DNA from 3 places in the Arthrobacter sp. KBS0702 genome. Region 3 is predicted to be linked to each of the others. Evidence: riboswitches for the same ligand, from Rfam matches in the RefSeq annotation. Region 3 holds a riboswitch; each other region holds the start of a gene.
The links. Region 3 has a riboswitch for thiamine pyrophosphate ahead of FFF93_RS15670 (ECF transporter S component). Riboswitches for the same ligand answer to the same signal wherever they lie in the genome.
Positions count from the first base shown of each region.

Region 1: it holds a riboswitch for thiamine pyrophosphate, as region 3 does, so the genes downstream of both, FFF93_RS09690 (bifunctional hydroxymethylpyrimidine kinase/phosphomethylpyrimidine kinase) here and FFF93_RS15670 (ECF transporter S component) in region 3, are expected to answer to the same signal.
Region 2: it holds a riboswitch for thiamine pyrophosphate, as region 3 does, so the genes downstream of both, thiC (phosphomethylpyrimidine synthase ThiC) here and FFF93_RS15670 (ECF transporter S component) in region 3, are expected to answer to the same signal.

Region 1 is NZ_CP042172.1:2,114,903-2,118,165, reverse strand. It holds gene FFF93_RS09695 (Rne/Rng family ribonuclease) at 1-1,520, shown strand, start outside; TPP riboswitch at 1,667-1,764, shown strand; gene FFF93_RS09690 (bifunctional hydroxymethylpyrimidine kinase/phosphomethylpyrimidine kinase) at 1,865-3,263, shown strand, end outside.
Region 2 is NZ_CP042172.1:2,206,765-2,210,027, forward strand. It holds gene FFF93_RS10160 (amidohydrolase family protein) at 1-719, opposite strand, end outside; gene FFF93_RS10165 (GNAT family N-acetyltransferase) at 723-1,223, opposite strand; TPP riboswitch at 1,292-1,399, shown strand; gene thiC (phosphomethylpyrimidine synthase ThiC) at 1,395-3,212, shown strand.
Region 3 is NZ_CP042172.1:3,389,773-3,393,035, forward strand. It holds gene FFF93_RS15665 (ABC transporter ATP-binding protein) at 1-858, opposite strand, end outside; gene FFF93_RS15670 (ECF transporter S component) at 858-1,490, opposite strand; TPP riboswitch at 1,559-1,700, opposite strand; gene FFF93_RS15675 (heme-degrading domain-containing protein) at 1,800-2,357, shown strand; gene FFF93_RS15680 (DUF4235 domain-containing protein) at 2,394-2,657, shown strand; gene mnhG (monovalent cation/H(+) antiporter subunit G) at 2,695-3,093, opposite strand; gene FFF93_RS15690 (monovalent cation/H+ antiporter complex subunit F) at 3,083-3,263, opposite strand, start outside.

The sequences.
Region 1 (3,263 bases), 1.3 Mb from region 3:
CGGACCTGGTGGGCCGCCTCGAGAAGTGGACCAAAGACACGGACATCTTCGCGGCCTGGCGCATCGACGAGCAGATCCACAAGGCACTGGACCGCAAGGTCTTCCTGCCCTCCGGCGGGTCCCTCGTGATCGACCGCACCGAAGCCATGACCGTGGTGGACGTCAACACCGGCAAGTTCACCGGCAGCGGCGGCAACCTCGAGGAAACCGTCACCAAGAACAACCTGGAAGCGGCCGAGGAAGTCGTCCGCCAGCTCCGGCTCCGGGACATCGGCGGCATCATCGTCATCGACTTCATCGACATGGTGCTCGAATCCAACCGTGACCTCGTGCTGCGCCGCATGGTGGAGTGCCTGGGCCGGGACCGGACCAAGCACCAGGTGGCCGAGGTGACCTCCCTGGGCCTCGTGCAGATGACCCGCAAGCGGATGGGCACCGGGCTGCTGGAAGTCTTCGGCGAACAGTGTGAAGCCTGCGCCGGCCGCGGCGTCGTCACCCATGACGAGCCTGTCGAACACCGCCGCGCCAACACCGTCGCCGCGGAACACCACGTCCCGCGGGCCGAGCACCAGCCCGCCGGGCGGACCGAGCGCAAGCGCCGCCGCGGCCGGGGCGGCCAGGGCTCGGACGAGCAGTCCGCACCCGCTGCCGTGCACCCGGAGCCCACCGAGGCCGAGCGTCACGCCAAAGCTGAGGCGACCCGCGCAGCGCTGGCGAACATCGCCGCCGCCGCGCACGCCGCCCACCTGCACGACGGCGACGCGACTGCAGCGCCCGACGCCGAAACCCGCCAGGCTGCGCTGGACGCGGCCGTGGAAGTTGCCTCAACGGAGGAGGCTGCCGGGCGTCCGGCCGCCGTGTTGACCTTCGGCGGCGAGCAGGTTGCGCTGCCCTTCGTCGAGCACGCCGAGGAGGCCCAGCAGCCGGCGCTGACCCTGGATCTGCTCACCGAGGCATTCGCCAACCTGGGCGACGCCGAGGCGGGCAAGACGGCGGCAGCGGTTCCGGCCGCCGAGGCGCCCGAAGCACCAGCCGAGCCCGCCGCGGCCCCCGCCGCGGAACCCGCCGAACCGGCCGCAGCAGCACCGTCCCGCGCCACCCGTGGCCGCGGTCGCGCCCGGACTGCCCGGATCCAGCCGCCGAGTGCCCGCACCCGCGAGCCGCAGGCTCCCTCCCGCCAGGAGGCCGCCAAGGCTCCGGCCGCGCAGGCTCCGGCCCGCCAGGAGGCCGCGAAGGCTCCGGCCCGCCAAGATGCCAAAGCGCCGGTCGCCATGGCACCCGTAGCGCAGGCTGCGGCCGCGGACACCACCGCGCCGCGGCGGGTCCGCCGGAACCGGAGCGCCAGCCGGGCCCAGGGCGCTGCCAACGAGACGTCCGTGCAGCAGCGCGCGACTGCTCCGTCGGCTGCCGCCGGCTCGGTCCACGAAGCCAAGGCCCCGGAGCCGGCGAAGGCGGCTGCCAAGCCCGCGGCCAGCGAGCCGATCATCCTTGGCGTCGGCGTTCCCGCTTCGGAGCTCTAGCACCAGCCAGGCACCACCACTCGCGGGTACCGCCCGGACTCGACGCAGCATCGCGTCGAGCCGGGACGGTACCCGCGAGTTCGTTAACGGGCCCGGGTAAAAACCGCCGCCGAGCGGACGCGGCCGGGCAGGGAACGCTAGGCTGGGGGACTGACACGGGGTGCCGAGCAACGAGCCGGCTGAGATCCAGACCCGTTGAACCTGTCCGGTTAACACCGGCGAAGGGATGTCTCTTGTCTTCATCGACCCAGGCTCCAGCGGCCCACGCCCAGTCCATCCTGCAGACCGCCTTCCCGGCTCCCGCACACGGCGCCCCGGCAGCAGGCCTGCCCGCCGCGCCCCCGATTCCGAGGGTCCTCGCCATCGCAGGCTCGGACCCCTCCGGCGGCGCGGGCATCCAGGCCGACCTGAAGAGCATCGCCGCGCTCGGCGGCTACGGCATGGCCGCCATCACGGCGCTGACCGCCCAAAACACCCAGGGCGTCCGGTCCGTCCATGTGCCGCCGGCGTCGTTCCTGACATCCCAGCTGGACGCGATCAGCGACGACATCACCATCGACGCCGTCAAAATCGGCATGCTCGGTGACGCCGCGGTGATCGACGCCGTCCGTGCCTGGCTCGAACGGGTCCGCCCCGCCGTCGTGGTCCTGGACCCGGTGATGGTGGCCACCAGCGGCGACCGGCTGCTGCAGGAATCGGCCGAGACCGCCCTGCGGGCCCTGCTTCCGCTCGCGGACCTCATCACCCCGAACCTCGCCGAACTGGCCATGTTGCTCGGCGAAGAACACGCCGCGGACTGGGCCGGCGCGCTGGACCAGGGCAAGCGGCTCGCGGCCCTGACAGGCACCACAGTCCTGGTCAAGGGCGGCCACCTCCAGGCCGGGGGAGCTGACGACGGCGGCGGCTGCCCCGACGCGCTCGTCAACACCGGGGGACTGCTCGGCCAGGAGACGGTGGTGGTGCCGGGCCAGCGGATCGCCACCCGGAACAGCCACGGCACCGGTTGCTCGCTGTCCTCGGCGCTGGCCACGGTGCAGGCCAGGACGGGGGACTGGGCGGCATCACTGCGTGAGGCCAAGCCGTGGCTGGTCGGAGCGCTGCGGGAAGCGGGGCGCCTCGACGTCGGACGGGGCAACGGTCCGGTGCACCATTTCCACCACCTGCAGCAGGCCGCAGCCCTGGGGGCGCCCGCGTTCCAGGCCGAAGGCGACTTCGCCGCGGTCCTCGACGGGGCCGCCGCCGACGGGCTGGCCGCGATCTACGGCCTGGACTTCATTCGTGGCCTCGCAGACGGCACCCTGCCCGAACGCGAGTTCGCCTACTACCTCAGCCAGGACGCCCTGTACCTCAACGGCTACTCGCGGGTGCTGTCCCGCGCGGCGGCCCTCGCGCCGTCGGAAGCCGAACAGCTGTTCTGGTCCCGGTCGGCGCAGCAGTGCCTCGAGGTCGAATCCGAACTGCACCGGAACTGGCTGGCCGACCGGGCTGTTGAGCAGACACAGGGCCCCGTCACCAAGGCGTACGTGGACCATCTGCATGCGGCCTCCCTCGCCGGCAGCTACGGGGTCCTCGTGGCGGCGGCGCTGCCGTGCTTCTGGCTCTACGCCGAAGTGGGCGCCACCTTGCATCAGGAGTACCTCGGCGCCGGTGCCCCTGCGGACCACCCCTATGCGGAATGGCTGCGCACCTACGCCGACGAGGCCTTCGCGGAGTCGACGCGCCAGGCCATCCGGTACACGGACG
Region 2 (3,263 bases), 1.2 Mb from region 3:
GCGATGTCCGGGAAGGTGGCGATATTGATCAGCGTGGGAACAATCGGGACGCCCTGCTCGACGAAGCGGGGCAGGTGCCGGGGAAGCAGCCCGGTCCCGTGTTCGATGCAGTCGATGCCGGCGTCGAGCATGTCGTCCAGGGTGTCCTCCGCGAAGCAATGCGCCGTAACCCGGGCGCCTTCGTCGTGGGCGGCCCGGACCGCGTCCTTGACGACCCGGGCAGGGAAGCTCGCAGCGAGGTCGCCGGCGTCGCGGTCGATCCAGTCCCCCACCAGCTTGACCCAGCCGTCCCCGGCCCGGGCCTGCTTGCGGACAGCCTCCACGAGGCCCTCGGGTTCTACTTCGACGGCGAAGCCGCGCAGGTAGCGGCGCGTCCTCGCGATGTGCCGGCCTGAGCGGACGAGGCGCGGCAGTTCCCTGCGCTGCTGCAGCCAACGGGTGTCGTGCACGGCGCCGGCGTCGCGGACCAGCAGGGTACCCGCGTCCCGGTCGGTCAGCGCCTGCTGCTCCGCAACGTCCTCCGTGACATCGCCGCCGGGGCCCAGCCCGATGTGGCAGTGGGCGTCGACGAGGCCGGGGATGACCCACCCCTTCAGCACACGGTGCGGCGCAGCCGCGGGAGGCTCGAAGGTAAGCCTGCCGTCCACGGCCCACAGCCCGTGCCGCTCCTGGTCCGCCGCGGTGAGTACTGGGCCGCTGAACTCGATGATGCCGCTCACGGCTTATAGCCTAATCCGCATGGCAGTCCGCCGACCCAGGGCATCCAGCCCCAATTGCGCCTCGTGGGCACGCAGGGCCGCCAGGTCCCCTGAAGGTTCGGGGACCACGTGGAAACCGCAGCTCGCGTAAAACGGCGCATTGAACGGAACGTCGGCAAACGTGCACAGAGTCATGGATTCATAGCCCCGGCAGCGGGCCGCGTCGAGGGCTGCCTCCATCAGGGATCGCCCTAGCCCCCGCCCAGCGAAATCCGGATGAACCGAGAGCTGCTCCAGATGGGCCTGGCCGTCGACTTCATCGATACGGGCGAACCCCACGGGAGGGGTTCCGGCAACGAGGTAGAGAACCAGTCCAACCGGCGTCGGCGATTCGGCGGCGGGAAGCGGCTGGCACCCGAGCGCCGTCTGGAGCAGCCGATCGGCCGCCGCCTCGAGCGCCGGCAGGCTCCGGAGGTCGTCCGGCGTCGCCGCCTTGATGCGGGGCACGGCCCTGCTCTGAATCACGCTGCCACGCTAGCACGGGGGCTTGCTGCATCCCTCGACGGCGTCCCGGCGGGCTGTGGTAGCTTCGTCTACGACCACACGGGTGCCCTTGCAGGGGCTGAGATCGGGCTGACGCAGCCTGCGACCGTTGAACCTGTCCGGGTAATGCCGGCGAAGGAAGTGAGTATTTCTTTGAGCACATCAAATCCCCAGCACAGCCCTGCCCAGAACGGCCAGAACGCCGCAGCAATGGCCGTGACGCAGTCCCTGAAGTCGCATGCCCTGGCCTACGTCGAAGACAGCGGGATCCGCGTCCCCATAACCGAAATTGCCCTGGAGCCTTCCCCGGGCGGCGTCGCGAATCCTCCGTTCCGGGTGTACCGCACCGCCGGCCCGGGAAGCGACCCGGTGGTGGGCCTGGCCCCCTTCCGCCGGGACTGGATCAACGGGCGCGGGGACACGGAACCGTACAGCGGCCGGGAACGGACCCTGCTCGACGACGGGAAGTCCGCGGTTCGACGGGGTGCCGCCTCGGCGGAATGGCAGGGCGCACCTCCGGAGCCGCGCCGGGCCGTTGAAGGACGGACGGTGACCCAGATGCATTACGCCAGACAGGGCATCGTGACACCCGAGATGCGCTTCGTCGCGCTGCGAGAGAACTGCGACGCCGAGCTTGTCCGCCGCGAAGTGGCCGCGGGCCGGGCCATCATCCCGAGCAGCATCAACCACCCGGAGTCCGAGCCGATGATCATCGGGAAGGCGTTCCTGGTCAAGATCAATGCGAACATCGGCAACTCCGCGGTGACCAGCTCCATCGCTGAAGAAGTCGACAAGCTCCAATGGGCGACGCAGTGGGGTGCGGACACGGTGATGGACCTTTCGACCGGGGACGACATCCACACGACCCGCGAATGGATCATCCGCAATTCCCCCGTACCCATCGGCACGGTCCCGATTTACCAGGCACTGGAAAAGGTCAACGGCGAAGCAAACGCCCTGACCTGGGAGATCTTCCGTGACACGGTGATCGAACAGTGTGAGCAGGGCGTCGACTACATGACTATCCACGCCGGGGTGCTGCTGCGGTACGTCCCGCTGACCGCCAACCGGGTCACCGGCATCGTGTCCCGGGGCGGTTCCATCATGGCCGGGTGGTGCCTTGCGCACCATCAGGAGAACTTTCTCTACACGCATTTCGACGAGCTGTGCGAAATTTTCGCCCGCTACGACGTCGCCTTCTCTCTCGGCGACGGTCTGCGGCCGGGGTCGACGGCGGACGCCAACGACGCCGCGCAGTTTGCCGAACTGGACACCTTGGCGGAGCTCACGCAGCGGGCCTGGGACTTCGATGTCCAGGTCATGGTGGAAGGCCCGGGTCATGTGCCGTTCCACCTCGTCCGGGAAAACGTGGAGCGCCAGCAGGAACTCTGCAAGGGCGCGCCCTTCTACACCTTGGGGCCGCTGGTCACGGACATCGCACCGGGCTATGACCACATCACCTCGGCCATTGGCGCCACCGAGATCGCCCGTTACGGGACCGCCATGCTCTGCTACGTCACGCCGAAGGAGCATCTGGGGCTGCCGAACAAGGACGACGTGAAGACCGGCGTGATCACCTACAAGATCGCCGCGCATGCCGCCGACCTCGCCAAGGGTCACCCCGGGGCGCACGAACGTGACGATGCCCTGTCCAAGGCCCGGTTTGAATTCCGTTGGCGGGACCAGTTCGCGCTTTCCCTGGACCCGGTGACCGCCGAGGCATTCCACGACGAGACCCTGCCGGCGGAGCCCGCCAAGACAGCCCATTTCTGCTCGATGTGCGGGCCGAAGTTCTGCTCCATGCGGATCAGCCAGGATATCCGGGACGAATACGGTTCGGCGGATTCGCAGGCAGCGTTGGCCCAGATGGCGGCCGGAATGCGGGAGAAGAGTGACGAATTCCTGGCAGCCGGCGGCAAGGTCTACCTGCCCGAACCCACCGTGGGCGCACAGGCCCAGGCACAGCCCTAGGCCGAGGCCGGGCGCCCATCCCGTCGGGTGGGCGCCCGACCGGCAAAATTC
Region 3 (3,263 bases):
GGTGTCCGCGGTGCGCGCCCGCGCGGCCGGCACATGGCCGGGCACCCAGACGCCGGCGGCGATGAGCATGTCCCGCGCCTGCTCCAGGACCTGGTCCGGCGGGCCGTCCAGGAGCACGGCGGAGTCCCCGGCGGACCCCGGCTGCAGCACGACGATCCGGTCCACGAGGTCTTTCCAGACGGCGACGCGGTGCTCCACCACCACCAGCGTGGCCCCGGTCTTGTCCAGGCAGCGCCCCACGGCGTCGCGGACCTCCAGGACGCCGGCCGGGTCGAGGTTTGCGGTGGGTTCGTCCAGCAGCAGCAGGCCCGGCCGCATCGCAAGGATGCCGGCGAGCGCCAGCCGCTGCTTCTGCCCGCCGGAGAGCGCCGACGTCGGATGGTCCAGCGGCAGCCGCCCCAGCCCGACGTCGTCAAGCGCTTCCGCCACCCGCCGCCAAATCTCCGCCGGCGGAACGGCGAGGTTCTCGGCCCCGAAGGCGACGTCGTCGCCCAGGCGCGAGAGCACCACCTGGGTTTCCGGGTCCTGCTGCATGAGCCCCGCCCGGCCGCGCCGTGCCCTCGGCGGGGCCCCGTCGATCAGCAGGCTGCCGGTCTCGTCGGAGTCCTCGGCGTCGGGGGAGCCAGCCCCGGAAGGGCCGGCGGCGGAGGTGTCGGCGGTGCTGTCCCCCAGCACCCCGGCCAGAGCGTGCAGCAGCGTGGACTTGCCGGCCCCGGAGGGGCCCAGCAGCAGGACACGCTCGCCCGGGCTGATGTCCAGGTCCAGTCCGCTGACGGCGGGTCGGCGCCGGCCGGCGTGCCGCCAGCCCCAGCCGCGGGCGGTGACCGCGGCCGGGTGGACGGCGTAGTCTGCGGGCATCAGGAGAAGACGGGTTCCGATGCCGCCTTGCGGGACGCGAACGAGGCCAGCACGCCGGTCTTGGCGAGCCCGCGGGTGGCCAGCCAGGACAGTCCGCCGGCAATCACGGCTCCGGAGATGGCGCAGAAGACGATGTAGGCGAGCTTGTCACCGGGTTCGTAGGCGATGTTCCAGCCCCAGGGCAGGAAGGAGTCGTTCAGGCCGCAGAACAGGCCCGCGCCGGCGCCGGCCAGCAGGGACACCGGCAGGTTGAACTTCTTGTAGAGGAAGGCGGCGAAGATGAGTTCGGCGCCGAGACCCTGCAGGATTCCGGAGATCAACACTGTGGTGCCGTACTGCGAGCCCATGATCAGCTCGCCGGTGGCGGCCACCGCTTCGCAGAACAGCGCAGCGCCCGGTTTGCGGACGACGAGCATGCCCAGGATTGCCGGGAGCATCCAGCCTCCGGCGTAGAGCCCGGTCAGCGGCGGGTAGACCGCGGTCAGCGGGGCCGTCACGAGGTTGGCGCCCTGGTCCCAGGCCCAGAAAATCACGCCGCCGGCAACAGCGATCAACGCGGCCAGCACAATGTCGACCACGCGCCAGCTGTATTTGCCGGCGGCCAGTGTTTGCTTTGCAGAAATATCAGTCATATCGTCCTCCTGAGGTACAGGAGGGGAGGGCGTTCCGGCTGCACGCGGCTTTCGCCACGGATGCCGGGCACCCCGAGAACTCGACTCCCTTGCGCCGGTACTAACCGGATCAGGTTCGAGGGTCTGCGGCTGTCCGCACTCTCAGCGCCCACTTACGGTTCACCGGATTGCTCCAGTGATGCCGACGGCGGCGCTCCCCTGTCGTATTAAAATCACCCTTGTGGGCTGGGCCAGTTTACACCCGCCGGAGCCCAAGTGACTCGCAGCTGGGGTTGCGCAGCGGCACCCACCTAACGGAAGCTGAATCCCATGAGCGAGGCCCCCGTTCCTTCCCCCGACTACGACCCGGACTCCGCGGAACCGCAGCCGCCCGGGTCCCTGGCCGCGCTCATCGGCCGGATCCTGACGGAAATCGACGAACTGCAGTTCCGCTCCTTCAGCAAGGACGACGCCCTGGAGCTCGGGTTCCTGCTGGTGGAACTCGGCCGGCGACGCAACCACCCCATCGCCATCGACATCACCAAGGGTGAGCAGGTACTTTTCCACGCGGCGCTCGAAGGCGCCACGCCGGACAACGAGCGCTGGATCAGGGCGAAGCAGCGCACGGCCTCCCGGTACGAAGTCCCGTCGCTGCTGGTGGGCCTCCGGGCCAGGGCCGCCGGGCGGAGGATCGAGGACAACGCCTGGTTCGACCAGCAGGAATTTGCCGCCCACGGCGGCTCCTTTCCGATCTACCTGCGCGGGACGGGGGCTGTCGGCACGGTCACGGTTTCGGGGCTGCCGCAGAAGGCCGACCACCAGCTGGTGGTCGAGGCCCTGACCGAAATCCTCAACCGTTCGGACACCACGGCAGGGACGCTAGGCTAGGGGAAGCCCTGTTCCCTCCCGCAAGGAGTACGACGTATGAACATCTTCATCAAACTGCTTGGCACCGGCATCAGCCTCGTCGCCGGTTTCGTCGGCACCAAGGTGGTCGACACCGTCTGGGAAAAGACCACCGGCAATAAGCCGCCCAAGGGCCACGACGACGACGTCCCCACCACGCTGCGCCAGGCCCTGACCTTCGCCCTGATTTCGGCCTCGGTCAGCGCCATCATCCAGGTCCTCGCCAACCGCGGCACGCAGCGCGCGATCACCCGCTTCGCCAAAACCCAGGACATCGTCTAAGCCGCCTCGCACGGGGCAAACCGCCCAGGGCAATCCGTCACTCGACGTCGTCGTCGGTAAATCCGCTTTTGCCGGCCGCCTGCTGCACCACGGCCTCCAGCTCGTCTGCGCTGAGCAGTTCGGGGTGGAGGTGTTTGGTGCGGTAGCCGGCCCGGCCCACCATGTGGGCCGAGACCGGCACGGTGAGCAGTTGGAAAATCCACGCCACCACCAGCACCGGCCACACCCACCAGGTGCGCAGTTGCAGCCCCACGGCGCAGAGCAGCAGGAACAACCCCAGGACCTGAGGTTTGGTCGCGGCGTGCATCCGGCTCATCAGGTCGGGGAAGCGCAGCAGGCCTATGGCCGCGCCGAGGGACATCAGCGCCCCCAGCACCATGAACACAGCCGAGACGGTATCGATCACGGCGTCGGCGGAGAACGTCTCAGGATTCATTGGGCTGCTTCCTCCGGTCTGCCACAAAACGGGCCACCGTCACCGAGCCCACAAAGCCGATGATGGAGATGGACACCAGGAGCATCAGGTTGTTCAGGTGCCGGTTGACTGCCATGTCAATGCACAGCGCCGCGCCCAAGATGGCGAGCAGCACGTCGGCTGCGAGCACA